Regions from separate parts of the Devosia sp. A449 genome, predicted to be linked through region 2. Evidence: predicted binding sites of a transcription regulator. Region 2 holds the regulator's gene; the other holds the start of a gene.

Region 1 (8,188 bases), on a different contig from region 2:
ATTCGGCCCAGCAACCGGCGTCGCCTTCATTGACCCATTCGGCGGGGAGGCCGGTCAGGTCGCCGAGATGCGCGGCGATATCGAGGCCGCGCCACCGCTCGACCTGCGTCTCGGGCGCGCCCAATTGGGCGAGCTGGCGCTCGAAATGGGCGGGGCCGGCGACGCCGATGCCAATCAGACGTTCCGTTTGCTGCGCGCTCATGCCGGCGCGGATGGTGGCGATTTCCGTGCTGATCTCGGCAAAGATGGTGTCGATATCGGGATAGGCATAGCTGCGACGGACGCTGGTCAGGGTGTTGCCCGTCATGGCGAGCAGCAGCACTTCGAAATGCCGCCAGCCGATTTCGACCCCGATGACATAGGCCGCCTCTGGGTTGATATAGAGCGGGGTCGCGGGCTGACCGCGCCGGCCGCGCAGCACTTCGCCGCGCAGCACCAGCGCGCGCGCCTCCAGATCGGACAGGATGCGCGAGGTGGTCTGCGGGCCCAGACCGGACAGCCGGGCCAGCACCGCATTGGACGCGCCCGGATTGAGGGCGATCAGGGTCAGCACCGCCCGTTCATTGGCGAGGCGAACGCCGGATTGCGCGAAACCGCGGGCCACTGGTTCGGCCCCATCAACAGGCGAATTGTTTTGCATGGCGCTGGAGTTAATAGGCAGAGCGCGGCGCAGGCAAGCGGCAAAACGGCGTAGCTCAATCCGCAAAATGCAATTGGTCGGAACGGATTATTTACCCTGTTGGGGAAGTATTGCCAGAACACCGGGCCGCCCCTGCGGCGAACACCGGGCAATAGTACCGAACGAGGACCGTGCCGCATGGCGATGCAGACGCGAAGCAACGGCGAACCCCATGGCCGGCTGCTGCTGATCGACGCGGACGATGCCGCTGCGCAGCTGGTGGCCGACATCCTGACCCAGAGCCTGGGCGGTTGCCTGCGTGTCACCGTGGCCAGTTCGGGCCGCCAGGCGGCGGACCTGCTGCGCCAGAGCGGCTTTGATATCGTGCTCGCCGATCTGGTGAGCCTGAAAGATCTCAGCGACAGCAATGACGACGCGGTGGCGCGCATGGTGCGGCTGGCCGATGGTGCGCTGTTTGTGGCTCTATCGGATGGCGCATCGGTGACGGCGGCCGTCGGGGCAATGCGGGCTGGGGCGCATGACTATGTGGTCAAGCCGGTCAACGGCCCGGCGATGGCGGCGCGCATCGGCGAGCTGGCCCAACGCCATGGCAAGGCGCGGGCGCTGGCTATCGAGCCGCGCGCCGAGGGCCTGTCGGATTTCGCCGGCTTCATTGGCGCCTCCAGCGCCATGCAATTTGTCTATGAGCAGATCGGGCGCATCGCCACCTCGTCGGCGCCGGTGTTCATCACCGGGGAAAGCGGCACCGGCAAGGATGTCTGTGCCGAAGCGCTGCACTCGAAGGGCCCGCGCTTCAACAAGCGCATGGTGGCGATCAACTGCGCGGCAATTCCGCGCGACCTGATGGAAAGCGAATTGTTCGGCGTGGCGCGCGGCGCCTTTACCGGCGCCCATGACGACCGCAAGGGCGCGGCCGAACTGGCCGATGGCGGCACGCTGTTCCTCGACGAAATCGGGGAAATGGATCTGTCTTTGCAGAGCAAGCTGCTGCGCTTCCTGCAGACCGGCACGCTGAGCCGGGTCGGCGAATCGGGCGTGCGGCAGGTGGATGTGCGGGTGATCTGCGCCACCAATCGCAATCCGATGCAGCTGATCTCGGAAAAGAAATTCCGCGAGGACCTGTTCTATCGCCTGCATGTCCTACCGATTCACCTGCCGCCGCTGCGGCAGCGGCCGAATGATATCATGGTGCTGGCCCGCCATTTCCTGGCGCGCTATGCGGCCGAGGAGCATAAGCGCTTCAGCGGCTTCGCTCCCGAAGTGGCGAGCCTGCTGACCTCGGCGGAATGGCCGGGCAATGTGCGGCAATTGCAAAATCTGGTGCGGCGACTGGTGGTGATGTGCGACGGCGGTGACATCACCATGCCGATGCTGCTGGCGGCCGATATCGAATCACGCGGCGTGGTGGCGCCGGTGGAAGCCGCGCCGCGCCCCGAACGGCGTCCCGTCGTGCTGCCGATGTGGCAGCAGGAGCAGCGCATCATCGAAGACGCCATCGCCAGCTTCGGCGGCAATGTCTCGCTGGCGGCCGCGGCGCTGGAAATCAGCCCTTCCACGATCTACCGCAAGCGACAGGGCTGGGCCGAAATGGCCGCGACCGGCTAAGGCAGGCGCTAAGGCGTATTGGCTTCGCGGGCCTTGACCCGGTCGAGGCCGAGATAGTGTTCGCGCAGGATCACGACGATGCCGGAGGCGACGATGATCACGGCGCCGAGCAGCATCGTCAGGGTCGGCACATCGCCGAACACCACGAGGCCAATGACCAGGGTCAGCAGCAGCGAGACATATTCGAACGGGGCGATCACCGACATGTCGGCATAGCGGTAGCACGAGGTCAGCAGCAGCTGGCCGATGCCGCCGGCAAAGCCCGCCGCGATGAGCAACGCCGCCTGCTCCGGCGTGGGCATCACCCAGCCAAACGGCAGGGTCAGCAGCGACAACAGGCTGGCGCAAATGAAGAAATAAACCACGATGGCCTCGGTGCGCTCGGTCTGCACCAGCCTGCGCACCTGCATCATGGCAAAGGCGGTCAGGATAGCGCCGCCAAAGGCAGCGATGGCGCCCACGGCTTCGCTATCACCGAGCACCCCGCCACCGGAAAACAGCGTCAGGCGTGGCCACAGGATAACCACGACGCCGCACAGCCCCACGATCACGGCCGACCAGCGAAACGCGTGCACCCGCTCCTTGAGCAGCAGGGCGCTGAACATCACGATCAGCAGCGGCGCGGCATAGCCAATGGCGGTGGATTCAGGCAGCGGCAGACGGGTCAGGGCAAAAAAACCCAGCCCCATGGAGCTGACGCCAATAATGGAGCGCAGCGCATGGCCGCCAAAATTGCTGGTGTGGAGGGCCGTGCGCAACTGACGACGCCATAGCAGCCAGACGACGACTGGCAGAATGGCGAAGAAACAGCGAAAAAACACCAGTTCCCCAGCGGGGATGGTGCCGGTGGCCTTGAGCAGGGTCGCCATGACGACGAAACAGCAGACCGAGAGCACTTTGAGCGTGATGCCATGCAGGGGGCCAGCCCGGGGGCTGGCGGCGGGTGCGAGAGCGCTCACGACAGTCTCTTAATAGCCAGCCAGAATCAGCGGCTGGAGGCCTGCTCCAGCTTTTCCTTGGCAATGCGCGCGGTGGCGAAAGCCTTGTGCTCGGGGCCAACGGCACTGCCGCTCTTGACCACCTTGCCGGTGGAATCCTGAAGTTCCCACTGCCAGTTGGCATTGGGGCCGCTGCCGCCCTTGAGGCGCAGCTTGATCTGAAGGGTGTTGTCCTGGGTCATGACTGCCTTATGGCCCAGCTTGGCGCGGGGGGAAAGAGGGAAAGTGCGCGATAGGGGCAGTTCCCCGCAGCGATGAGCTTATCCCTCTTATCCCCGCCGCCAAATCTTCCGGCATACTCCACCCATCTTTCCGGGATACGGGCGGCGCTGCAGCGACCGGTGTCCGGCGAGACGGTCGGGAGGGGGGAGGTCGCGCTCCGCCCTGGGCTGTGCGGATGGGGCATTCGGGCATGGGGCTACGGTTCCATGCTGGGGCTTGCGGTCTGCCTTCCGAGAAAAACCCGACGCCCCGAGGCGGTTCGTCTCACTATTTTATACTTACCAGAGGCGACAACCGCCTCGGGGCTCCGCTCGTTCATGACAACCGCACCACAGGCGGGGCCTTGGCACGCCTACACTTCGGAGAACCGATATTCGATGCGATCGCCCGAGAAGGTGAGGTGATCGCGGATCGGCTCGACCAGCGGACACGGGTCGGGATAATAGGTGACCTGATCGGGGCCATCGGCAGTGAGGGTCTTGATGGTGTAATAATGGGCCTCGCCCTTATAGGGGCAGACAGTGCGGGTCTCCGAGCGCTCAAGGATATCTTCGCGAATATCGGCACGCGGCAAAAAGATGCGCAACGGCGCGCCCGGCTCGTCGAGTTCCAGCGCGTGGAGCGAACTGCCGATTTCGGCATCGTCGAACACCACATGCACTCGGCCGTGGGCGGGCCTGATCTTGATATCCTTGTCGAGACATTCGCGCGTCATGATGGCCTGCCACTTTCAAAAATTGGAGCGATCAGGGTCAACGCACGGGAGCAAAAGCGGTTCACCCGACCTTGACTCATCAGAGCACCAATCTTATATCCCCTGCACCCTGTTAGCACTCTACGTCTACGAGTGCTAACAGTGCCGAAATTACAGTATTGTGCTGCCAAAAGGAGCAAAAAACATGGGCTTTCGTCCTCTGCACGACCGCGTGGTCGTCCGTCGTCTCGACGGTGAAGAAAAGACCAAGGGCGGGATCATCATCCCCGACACCGCCAAGGAAAAGCCCTCCGAGGGCGTGATCGTCTCCGTGGGCCCCGGCGCTCGCGACGAAAGCGGCAAGATCAATGCGCTGGACGTCAAGGCTGGCGATCGCGTGCTGTTCGGCAAGTGGAGCGGCACCGAGGTCAAGCTGAACGGCGAAGACCTGCTGATCATGAAGGAATCCGACATCATGGGCATCGTCGAAGTCTAAGCGACTTCGCTGCCCTTTGTCATTTTCCCAACCAACTTTAAGGAGCGCCCCTCATGGCCGCTAAAGAAGTAAAATTCTCCACCGAAGCCCGCGACAAGATGCTGCGCGGCGTCAACATCCTGGCCAATGCGGTCAAGGTGACCCTCGGCCCCAAGGGTCGTAACGTCGTTATCGAAAAGTCCTTTGGCGCTCCGCGCATCACCAAGGACGGCGTTTCGGTCGCCAAGGAAATCGAACTTGAAGACAAGTTCGAGAACATGGGCGCCCAGCTGGTTCGCTCGGTTGCTTCCAAGACCAACGACACGGCCGGCGACGGCACCACCACCGCTACCGTGCTGGCTCAGGCCATCGTCAACGAAGGCGTCAAGGCCGTCGCTGCCGGCATGAACCCGATGGATCTCAAGCGCGGCATCGACATGGCCGTTCTGGAAGTCGTCGCGAACCTGAAGTCGCGCGCTGCCAAGATCACCTCGTCGGCTGAAGTTGCCCAGGTCGGCACCATCTCGGCCAATGGCGAGAAGGAAATCGGCGACATGATCGCTGAGGCCATGCAGAAGGTCGGCAACGAGGGTGTCATCACCGTCGAAGAAGCCAAGACCGCTGAGACCGAGCTCGATGTCGTTGAAGGCATGCAGTTCGACCGCGGCTACCTGTCGCCTTACTTCGTGACCAATGCAGAAAAGATGACGGCTGTGCTCGAAGAGCCGCTGATCCTGCTGCACGAGAAGAAGCTCTCCAACCTGCAGGCCATCCTGCCGATCCTGGAAGCTGTTGTTCAGTCGCAGCGCCCGCTGCTGATCATTGCCGAAGACATCGAAGGTGAGGCTCTCGCGACCCTCGTCGTCAACCGTCTGCGTGGCGGCCTCAAGGTTGCTGCCGTCAAGGCTCCGGGCTTCGGCGATCGCCGCAAGGCCATGCTGGAAGACATCGCCATCCTGACCGGTGGCCAGGTGATCTCGGAAGATCTCGGCATCAAGCTCGAGAACGTGACCATCGACATGCTCGGCACTGCCAAGCGCGTTGAAATCACCAAGGAAACCACCACCATCGTTGATGGCGCTGGCTCCAAGGACGACATCCAGGGCCGCGTTGGCCAGATCAAGGCGCAGATCGAAGAAACCACTTCGGACTACGACAAGGAGAAGCTGCAGGAACGTCTGGCCAAGCTCGCCGGTGGCGTTGCAGTGATCAAGGTCGGCGGCTCGACGGAAGTTGAAGTCAAGGAGCGCAAGGACCGCGTCGACGACGCGCTGAACGCTACCCGCGCTGCTGTTGAAGAAGGCATCGTCCCCGGCGGCGGCACTGCCCTCCTCCGCGCCTCGTCCGACCTCAAGGTCAAGGGTGCAAACTCTGACCAGCAGGCTGGCGTCAACATCGTTCGCCGTGCTCTGCAGGAGCCGGTGCGCCAGATCGCCAACAATGCGGGCGACGAAGGCTCCGTGGTTGTCGGCAAGATCCTCGAAAGCACCTCGCTGACGTTCGGCTACAACGCCGCAACCGGCGAATATGGCGACATGATCGCCATGGGCATCGTTGATCCGGTCAAGGTAGTGCGTCATGCGCTGCAGGACGCCGCATCGGTGGCTTCGCTGCTGATCACGACCGAAGCCATGATTGCTGAACTGCCGAAGGACGCAGCGCCCCAGATGGGCGGCGGCGGCGGCATGGGCGGCATGGGCGGTATGGACTTCTAGTCCAGCCAACCCGGATAAGTTTGAGGTTCGTTTCTTCCCAGTCACGAACTTCACGCAAGGCGCGGTGGCAACACCGCGCCTTTTGCTTGCGCGCACCCGGCCCGGTCGCGCTAGAATAGCCCAACCAATCAGTGAGGATTCGATGCGGACACCCCGACGCGGCAGCGCCTTCGATCAGGCCGAAGCCGCCTTCAAGGCCGCCACCACCAAGCCCGTAGCAACGGCAACGCCGAAAGTGGCCACGCCACCCCAGGGCAAGGAAATGGTAACGCTGCGGCTGGACCGCGCCGTGCTGGAGCATTTTCAGGATGAAGGTCCGGGCTGGCAGGACCGCATCAATCTGGCGCTACGCGCCGCCGCCGGGCTCGAAGCCGAGTAGCCGTCGCCAGCTCAGCGGAAGAAGAGCAGCCGCAGCGCCAGGGCGATCGAGACCACCACCACCAATGGCCGGATGATCTTGGCGCCGTAGCGGATGCCGGTGCGCGCGCCGATATAGCCGCCGATGATCTGACCGATGGCCATGGCGATGGCCACCGGCCACACGACCGCGCCGGCCGGAATAAAGATCACCAGCGCCGCCAGGTTCGACACCAGATTGAGGATCTTGGTATTGCCCGAGGCCCGGGTGAGCCCAAGGCCGAACAGCATGACGAAGCCGATGGCGAAGAACGAGCCGGTGCCCGGCCCGAAAATCCCGTCGTAAAAGCCCACGACCAATCCCAATATCGGAACGAACGGGCCAAATGGCAGCCGCGCGGCCTTGTCGGCGTCCGAGAGGTTGGGCGCAAACAGGAAATACAGCGCGATGCCGATCAGCGCGACGGGCACCACTATGTCGAGCAGCCCGACATCGGCTCGCTGCACCACCAGCGCACCCAGCAGACTGCCGGCAAAAGTGGTCGTAACGGCAGGCACCAGGGCCTTCAGCGAGACAAAACCGCGCCGCCAATAGGTGACCGCGGCTATCGTGGTGCCGACGACCGATTGCATCTTGTTGGTGGCCAGCGCCGCAACCGGTGGCAGGCCAGCCGAGAGCAGCGCTGGCACCGAAATCATGCCGCCGCCGCCGGCGATGGCATCGATGAAGCCGGCCAGCATGCCGACGGCGCCCAGCGCCAGAAGAACCATAGGGTCGAGCATGAGGGTCCGGCGGGTTTAGTTCGGTGGGTCGAGGGGAGGCGTGGCGTCGGCGATCCGGCGCTCATAGATCGGAATATTGATCATCGAGGACATGAAGCCGCTCATCATCAGCTGAAAGCCGCTGACCAGCGCTGTCAGCGCCAAAATCACCGGGCGCATGGTGGTGCTGGGGTTCAGTGCGCCGAAATCGCGCCGCGCCCATTCGCCCAGCCCCCAGAACAAGGCCCCTGCCCCGATCAGCATCAGCAGCAGCGCCACCAGCAGAATACGCTCCAGCGTCAGCGCTTCGAGCATGCGGTCATAGTTGCCCGAGCGCGGAATGAAGCCATAGCGCGAGGCAAAGCGGCGGCCGATGATCGCAAAGGCGATGGATTGCACGCCGACGATGATGCAGAGCGCCGCCACCAGGAAGGTGTGCACGTCGAAATTGACATGGCCGAGCCGGAACGGGCCGGGCAGCAGGATGCCGCCGACCAGCAGGCCGACGCCCAGCAACATGATGCCGGGATAAAGGAACAGCCAGCGTGGAGAAAACAGCAGCAGGAAGCGCAGATGGCGCCAGCCGTCACGGAACGAGCGCAGATGCGGCGGGCGCGAGCGGCCATCCTTGACCAGCGTGGTCGGCACTTCGCGCAGATCGAGCTGGGCCAGCGTCGCCTTGACCACCATTTCGGAGGCGAATTCCATGCCGCTGGTGCG
Region 2 (8,188 bases):
GGCGACGCGCAGCGGCTGGTCAGCCATCGCTGCCAGCAGAGCCGCCTGCCATTCGTCGGCGTCGGGAGCGGTGGGCGCGGCGGCGCCGGCGACGACAATGACGGCTTCGCCCTTGGTTTCGGTGTCGGCAAAGGCAGCAGCCAGCGCGGGCAGGGTGCCGCGATGCACCCGCTCGAAGCGCTTGGTCAGTTCGAGCGCCACCGCGGCTTGGCGGTCTCCCCACAATTCAGCCATCGCCGCCAGCGTGTCGTCCAAGCGGCGCGGGCTTTCGTAGAACACCAGCGTTTCACGTGAATCCGTCAGCGCCTTGAGCGCATTGACGCGGGCGCCGGCCTTGGGCGGCAAAAAGCCGTGAAAGGCGAAGGCGTCGGTGGGCAGGCCCGCCACCACCAGCGCCGACAGCAGCGCCGAGGCGCCGGGAATGGGGAAGACCGGCTGGCCGGCTTCAGCGAGAGCGCGGATCAGCGGGAAACCGGGGTCGGACAGCAGCGGCGTGCCCGCGTCGGAAATCAGCGCGATGGCTTCGCCGGCGGCGACGCGGCGGACGATGTCCTCGGCCTTGGCCCGCTCATTGTGCTCATGCAGCGCCACGCGGCGCCCCTTGATGCCGTAGTGATCAAGCAGGCGGGCCGATTGCCTCGTGTCCTCGCACAGCACCACAGAGGCGGCCGCCAGCGTTTCCAGCGCGCGAATCGTGATGTCGCGCAGATTGCCGATCGGGGTAGCGACGACATAGAGGCCAGGCGCCAGTGGCGGGGCGGCAAATGTGGTGCCGGCGATGAAATAGCCCGAATTGGTGTCCGACATGCCCATTCCGCTGGTTGAGAATTGGTTAAGCAATTGCTGCCAAGTGTTAACAGACTGCTAGCATTGAGAGGCCCGAAAATGCGGATTTTCGGAAACATCGCCACTGCCATAGCACGCGGCGTCGGATCGGCGCTGCTGGTTTTGCTGGCCGCCTGTGCGCCGCTGCAACTCGGCTCCCGGGTGCTGGATTTTGGTGGCCCGGTGGGAACGCCCGACCAGCCGGGCCAGATGACGCCGAACCAGCCCCTGCAACCGAGCGGGCCGAGCCAGAGTTTTGGCCGCGGACCGGTGCCGGTGACGCTGTTGCTGCCGCTCTCGGGCGATCCCGGCATCGCCAGTGTCGGCCAGTCACTGGCCAATGCCAGCCGGCTGGCGATCAGCTTCATCGAGGCCAATCCCAATATCGCGGAAAACATCACCATCACCCTGCGCGACAGCGGCACCAGCGTGCAGGGCGCGACGGCGGCGGCCAGTGCGGCGGTGAGCAGCGGGGCCAAATTGATCCTGGGGCCCTTGCGCGCCGAGCAGGTGACGGCAGCCGGCGCGGTGGCGCGTTCGGGTGGGGTGCCGCTGATCGGCTTTTCCAACAATCCGATAGCGGCGAGCCCGGGCGTGTATTTGCTCAGCGTCTTGCCAGACATGGAGATGAAGCGCTCGCTCAACTGGCTCAAGACGCAGGGCAGACGCGGCATTGCCGGGGTGTTCCCGACCAGTGAGTTCGGCCAGGCGCAGCAGACAGCGTTCCGCCAACAGGCCATTGCCGCAGGCTATGCGCCCAATGCGGTCTATAGTTTCTCGTCAGTCGGGGAAGCCCAGCAGATCATCAATCAGGCGCTGCCCGAGATCAAAAAGGGCATGATCGACACGCTGTTCCTGCCCGACCGCGCCACCGCGCCGAATTTTGGCCTGCTGCTGGCGCAGGCCGGGGTGACGCCGGAGATGGTGCAAATCGTCGGCTCGGCCGATTGGGAGGGCGATCCGAGCATCGCCAGCAGCAGCGCCTTGGTGGGCGCGATCTATCCCAGTGTCGACCCGGCCGGCATGGCGGCAATCAGCGGCGATTATCAGCGCCAGTTCGGCGGTCAGCCGCACGCGCTGGCCACCCTCGCCTATACCGCAACCATCCTGGCCAATGTGAACACGCTGTCGATGGCCAATCCGCCCTATAATCCGGTGCTGCTGACCAGCCCGCAGGGGTTCAATGGGCGCGACGGGGTGTTCCGGTTTTTGGGCAATGGGCGCAGCGAATACGCGCTGGCGATCAAGCGTCTGGCGCCGGGCGGGGCGCAGATGCTGGAGGCCGCGGGGCTCTAAGCGTCTGTCCGGCGCCTGACCTCAGCCAACGCAACCTCGACATCTACCATCGCATTGTTCAAGGCCAGTTTGGCAGCATCGAGAGCCATTGCAGCGTTGTGTAGCGATTTTCCCGACGAGTAGGGTCCTGCTGGCGGAAAATCCGACAGCGGCGACGGAACAATTTCTGGAAAAGTCCTACCCTGCTTGACATCCGCAACGCGGCCCGGGTTTACGCCAAACCACGCTGCGATGTCATGATTTCTGTCGCCTCTCAGCAGCATACCTTTTACGACTGCAGCATCAGTATCAGACAAGCGAATTCCGCTATTCTCTGCCTTCATCCCGCATCTCCATTCATGCGAGATGCATTATTGCCCGTTGCAGTTTAGATTCCAATATACTTTGGAGTCTTGCTTAAGCCGCCAGGTCGGCGACCACGGCGTCGAGCACCGGAAAGCCCTTTTCCGTCACGCGGATATTGCCATTCGGCAGGGTTTCCACAAAGCCGTAGCCCTTGAGGGTATCGATCTGGCGCTTGGAAATCTGGCGACCGGAGAGGGCGGTGAAGCGGGCGGGGGAGATGCCCTCCTTGAGGCGCAGCCCCATCACCAAAAATTCGTCGCCCTGTTCTTCCCAGGTGAGCACATCGTCCACCACCAGGCCGTGCCCCTTGTCGACGACCTTTTTCTGCCAGTCGAAGGGCATTTTTTCGGCGGCGGTGGCGTGGCGCTGATTGTTGATCATCAGGCGGCCATGAGCGCCCGGACCGATGCCGGCATATTCGCCATAGCGCCAATACAGCATGTTATGGCGGCTTTCCTGGCCGGGGCGGGCGTGATTGGAAATCTCGTAGGCTGGCAGGCCAGCTTCGGCCGTCAGCTCCTGGGTCATTTCATAGAAATCGGCGGCCAGATCTTCGTCCGGCAGCTTGAGCTTGCCGGCCTGCTGCAGATCGAAATAGCGCGTACCCTGCTCGATGGTTAGCTGGTAGAGGCTGAGATGGCCGCGCGCCATCCACAGCGCTTCCTTGAGCTCGTCTTCCCAATCATGCAGCGTCTGGCGCGGACGGGCATAGATCAGATCGAAGCTCGAGCGCTCGAACACCGATTGCGCGATGCGCACGGCGGCGATAGCTTCGTCGACGGTGTGACGGCGGCCCAGTTCGGCCAGCGGGCCGGGGCGCAGTGACTGCACGCCCAGCGAGACGCGATTGATGCCGGCGGCGCGGTAGCCCTTGAAGCGGTCGACTTCGACGCTGGTCGGATTGGCCTCCAGCGTGATCTCGGCATTGGCGTCCATGGTCCAATGCTTGGCGATGGCGTCGATGATGCGCGCCGTCGAGTGCGGGTTCATCAGCGACGGCGTGCCGCCGCCGAAAAAGATCGACTGCACGACGCGGCCCGGCGCCATGGCGGCAGCGGTGGCGATTTCGCGCTCATAGGCGGCGACATAGTCGATTTCGTCGAAGGCGCCGCGATGGACATGCGAGTTGAAGTCGCAATAGGGGCACTTGGCCGCGCAGAAGGGCCAATGCACATAGACCCCGAACATGTCGTTGGGGTTAGCGCTCAATCTGGTTCTCCACGAACAGGGCGAAAGCGCGGGCGCGATGGCTCAGGCCCTGCTGACCGGGGGTCCAACTGTGCTTCATGTCCGGCGGCACCTGGCCAAAGGTGATGTCGTAGCCGGCGGGCATGAACATCGGGTCATAGCCATGGCCCTGCTCGCCGCGCGGCGGCCAGACCAGGGTGCCGTCGCATTTGCCGACATAAAGCACGTCGCGGCCATCGGGATGGGCGAGGCAGAGCGTGGCATTGAACGAGGCCTTGCGGCGCGACGGCTCGGTAGCATTGGCGGCCTGCAGCGCATCTTCGACGCGCTTCATGGCGCGGTTGAAATCGCGCGGCACGCCGGCCCAGTCAGCGGTGTAAACCCCGGGATCGCCATTCAGCGCATCGACGCACAGCCCCGAATCATCGCTTAGCGCGATCATGCCGGCGCCTTGCGCGGCGGCATGGGCCTTGGTGCGGGCGTTCTCGGCAAACGTCGTGCCGGTTTCGTCAGGCTCGGGCAGGCCGAGTTCGCCGGCCGATACCAGCTCAAGACCAAACGGGGCGAACAGCTCCTGGAATTCCTTGAGCTTGCCGACATTGTGGGTGGCGAGGACCAGACGGTCGCCTTCGCGGAGTTTTGCAATACTGGTCATCGTGCGGTTGACCCTCCGAGGGCGGTCTTGCGGGTTTCGCTCTTCGTCCGACCCGCAGCGGGGCGAGGCGACAGATCGAGGGCGCGGGTAATGTCATGCCAGATCGCGCAAGTCTCCGCCGACACCACACGGTCTGCCTCGCCCGCCTGGGGCGCAGGCCGCGGTGAAGGGGCGGCTTTTTTGCGCGTAAAGAACTTCATGCGGTCAGCGCCGTCTGTTGCAGCAGGGTCAAATCGGCAATGCCCTGCTCGGCTAGCGTCATCAGGCTGTTCAGCTCGTCGCGGCTGAACGGGACCTGTTCGGCAGTGCCCTGGATTTCAACGAATTTGCCCGAGCCGGTCATGACGAAATTGGCGTCGGTATGGGCTTCGACGTCCTCGAGATAATCGAGGTCGAGCACCGGGGTGCCGCGATAGATGCCGCAGGAGACGGCGGCGACCGAATCACGCAGCGCCTTGCCCTTGGTCAGCTTGCGCTCATCCATCCAGGCAATAGCATCGGCCAGCGCCACATAAGCGCCGGTGATCGCCGCGGTGCGGGTGCCGCCATCGGCTTCGAGCACGTCGCAGTCGATGGTAATCTGGTTTTCGCCCAGCAGCTGCATATCGACCACGGCGCGCAGGCTGCGGCCGATCAGGCGCTGGATTTCCTGGGTGCGGCCGGTCTGCTTGCCGGCGCTGGCTTCGCGGCGGGTGCGCGAACCAGTGGCGCGGGGCAGCATGCCATATTCGGCGGTGACCCAGCCCTGGCCCTTGCCGCGCAGCCAGCCGGGCAGGCTGGTTTCGACCGAGGCGGTGACCAGCACCTTGGTATTGCCGAACGAGACGAGGCAGGAGCCCTCCGCCTTCATGGCGACTTTGCGCTCAATGCTGACTGCGCGCATCTGATGGGGCTCACGTCCGGAAGGGCGCATTAGGATTCCACGAAAAATTACTGTTAACCGCCTCTTAACCCTCCTCGCCCCGGCTCACAAGCACTGGCGGCTTGGCGCGCAGCAGCAATGCGCTTAAATGAGAGCGCAGGGTTAAAGTGAACGATTTTATCGAAAGCCGCATAGTGAAGCCGCAAGAAGACTTTCTGAGCGTGCTCAACGCCCGCAGTCAGGACATATTCAAGAAGATCGTCGAGCGTTATCTCGAGACCGGCTCGCCCGTGGGATCACGCGATCTCAGCCGCATGCTGCAGACCGGGCTGTCGCCGGCCTCGGTGCGCAATGTCATGGCGGACCTCGAAGATCTCGGGCTGATCGCCGCGCCGCATACCTCGGCCGGGCGCGCGCCGACCCAGGAAGGGCTGAGGTTTTTCGTCGATGCCATGCTCGAAGTTGGCTCGGTCAATGAGAGCGAGCGCGCCCAGATTGCGCACTCCATCGAAGGCCAGCAGCGCGGCCAGGTGGAAGATGTTCTCACGGAGGCCAGCCAATTGCTCTCCGGCCTCAGCCAGGGCGCCGGCGTGGTGATCGCCACCAAGGCCGACGTGGTGCTGCGCCATATCGAATTCGTGCGGCTCGACGCCACCCGCGCCATGGCCATTCTGGTCGGGCAGGACGGGCAGGTGGAAAACCGCATCATGGATATTCCGCCGGGGCTCACCGCCGGAGTGCTGACCCAGGCCGGCAATTATCTGGCCCATCATGTGGTGGGGCGCACCATTGCCGAGGCGCGCAAGGCGCTGGCTGACCGGCAGGCCGAACAGCGCGCCGAGCTGGATGAACTGACGCAGAAGCTGGTGGATGCCGGCATCGCCACGCTGGGCCAGGCTTCGGCCAATAGCCAGCCGACGGTGATCGTGCGCGGCCGGGCCAATCTGATTAATGACACCATGGCGAGCGATGAGTTGCTGCGCATGCGGCAATTATTCGATGAGCTGGAAAGCAAGGACGGCTTGCTCGACCTGCTCGGCGACGCCGAGAAGGCGCAGGGGGTGCGAATTTTCATCGGCTCGGAAAACAAGCTGTTTTCGCTGTCGGGTTCGTCGGTAATCCTGTCGCCCTATAAGGACGCCAATGACCGCATTGTCGGCGTGCTGGGCGTGATCGGGCCGACGCGGCTGAATTACGCGCGCATCGTGCCGGTGGTGGATTATACCGCAAACGTGATCAGCGCGATGATGGCCAGAAAGCGGACTTAGCGGCGGAGGCTTGAAAATCCGGTCGTATTGGCCGATATGCGGGACAAATCCTTTGACTGTTATGCGGAACAAAACAGATGAGCGACGACAACGCCGCCCCGGGCGAAATGCCTGAAGTCGAAATCCCGGTCGAAGAGACCATTGATCCGGTGGAAGCGCTGCGCGCCGAGAATGCCGAGCTCAAGGATCGCGTGCTGCGGACCATCGCCGAGATGGAAAACCTGCGCAAGCGCACCGAGCGCGACGTGGCCGACACGCGCAGCTATGCCATTGCCGGCTTTGCCCGCGACATGCTGAGCGCCACCGATGCGCTGAACCGCGCGCTGGTAATGCTGCCGGAAGGCACCCGCGAATCCGAAGACCCGACGGTCAAATCGCTGATCGAAGGCATCGAGATGACCGAGCGCGAAATGCAGCGCCTGCTGGCCAAGCATGGCGTCGTGCCGATCGAGGCTGAGGGCCTGAAGTTCGATCCGCACAAGCATCAGGCGATGTTTGAAGTGCCGGACGCGACCAAGCCGGAAGGCACTGTGGTGCAGGTGGTGCAGGGCGGTTTCGCCATTGGCGAGCGCGTGTTGCGACCCGCCATGGTCGGCGTCGCCAAGGGCGGTCCGGTTGCGGCTCCCAGCGGCGAGCCGGTCGACAAGAGCGCCTGATTTAGACCAATAGTTTCACGTGAATCCCCGCGAAAGCGGGGATTTTCTTTTGTGGGTTAGCCCAGAATATCCTTGGACTGGATGCGCTCCACGCCGGCTTCAGCCATGGCGGCCCAGGCGGCGGCGAGGCTGCCATTGGTGTCGATGGCGCGGCTGGCGTCGTCAATGACGGTGACGTCGAAGCCGCCGGCGGCGGCGTCGATGGCGGTCCAGCTGACGCAGAAATCGGTGGCGAGGCCGGCGATATAGAGCCGGTCGACTTCGCGTTCATTGAGATAACCGGCGAGGCCGGTCAGCGTCGAGCGGTCGGCTTCCTGGAATCCAGAATAGGAATCAATCAATCGGTTGAAGCCCTTACGGATGATCAGCTGGCCATGCGGCACGTCGAGATCGGCGGACAAGGCCGCGCCGTGGCTGTTCCAGACGCAATGGTCGGGCCACAGCACCTGGGGGCCATAGGGCAGTTCCACCATGTCGTAGGGGGCCTTGCCGGGGTGCTGGCTGGCGAAGGAAATGTGATCGGACGGGTGCCAGTCCTGGGTGAAGATCACATTGCTGAAATGGCGGGCCAGGGTGTTGATCAGCGGCACGATTTCGTCGCCGCCGGCCACCGCCAGACTGCCGCCCGGCAAAAAGTCATTCTGCACATCGACCACGACCAGCACGTCGGTGGGATTGATCTTGATGGTCATTTTCACTCCAGAAATCGTCAGTTTGCAGCAAGAAGGCTTATTGTACCCATTCGGCGCGGATGAGGCCGCGCACGGAATTGCCGAGCCAGACGGCGTCGGCCTTTGGCAAATCATCCAGCGTCAGAATCTGTTCCATCGCGCGACCGGTGGCCAGCAATTCGGCGCGCAGTGTGCCGGGCAAGAGGCCCGAGGATAGTGGCGGGGTCAGCAAGACCCCATCGCGTTCGAGGAACAGGCTGGTGATCGAGCCTTCGGTCAACTCATTGCGTTCATTGCAAAATACCACCTCATCAACGCCCAAAGCCGCCTGGGCGCGCTGGCGCGGTTCGTCGAGCATGGCCCGGTTGGTGGTCTTGTGCAGCAGAAAACGGTTCTGCGAATCCTGGCGTGTATCGGCGATG

Evidence for each region. Region 2 encodes HrcA, which represses chaperone genes, less so after heat shock. Its sites were predicted from a motif close to GTTAGCACTCNCNNNNNGNGAGTGCTAAC; they were not measured.
Region 1: the regulator HrcA is predicted to act here: its motif matches at 4,292-4,320, upstream of ACX3OW_RS14905 (co-chaperone GroES).

Annotation. Positions count from the first base shown of each region.
Region 1 covers NZ_JBTMWU010000005.1:156,475-164,662, reverse strand. The annotation lists gene ACX3OW_RS14930 (ROK family transcriptional regulator) at 1-604, opposite strand, end outside; gene ACX3OW_RS14925 (sigma-54-dependent transcriptional regulator) at 818-2,245, shown strand; gene ACX3OW_RS14920 (DMT family transporter) at 2,254-3,204, opposite strand; gene ACX3OW_RS14915 (hypothetical protein) at 3,231-3,425, opposite strand; gene ACX3OW_RS14910 (DUF427 domain-containing protein) at 3,818-4,180, opposite strand; gene ACX3OW_RS14905 (co-chaperone GroES) at 4,365-4,655, shown strand; gene groL (chaperonin GroEL) at 4,709-6,349, shown strand; gene ACX3OW_RS14895 (BrnA antitoxin family protein) at 6,492-6,728, shown strand; gene ACX3OW_RS14890 (TSUP family transporter) at 6,740-7,489, opposite strand; gene ACX3OW_RS14885 (glycosyltransferase family 2 protein) at 7,505-8,188, opposite strand, start outside.
Region 2 covers NZ_JBTMWU010000001.1:474,413-482,600, reverse strand. The annotation lists gene rsmI (16S rRNA (cytidine(1402)-2'-O)-methyltransferase) at 1-807, opposite strand, end outside; gene ACX3OW_RS02395 (penicillin-binding protein activator) at 886-2,121, shown strand; gene ACX3OW_RS02390 (hypothetical protein) at 2,118-2,444, opposite strand; gene hemW (radical SAM family heme chaperone HemW) at 2,518-3,675, opposite strand; gene ACX3OW_RS02380 (non-canonical purine NTP pyrophosphatase) at 3,665-4,309, opposite strand; gene rph (ribonuclease PH) at 4,506-5,222, opposite strand; gene hrcA (heat-inducible transcriptional repressor HrcA) at 5,339-6,439, shown strand; gene grpE (nucleotide exchange factor GrpE) at 6,517-7,095, shown strand; gene pncA (bifunctional nicotinamidase/pyrazinamidase) at 7,152-7,787, opposite strand; gene pabB (aminodeoxychorismate synthase component I) at 7,825-8,188, opposite strand, start outside.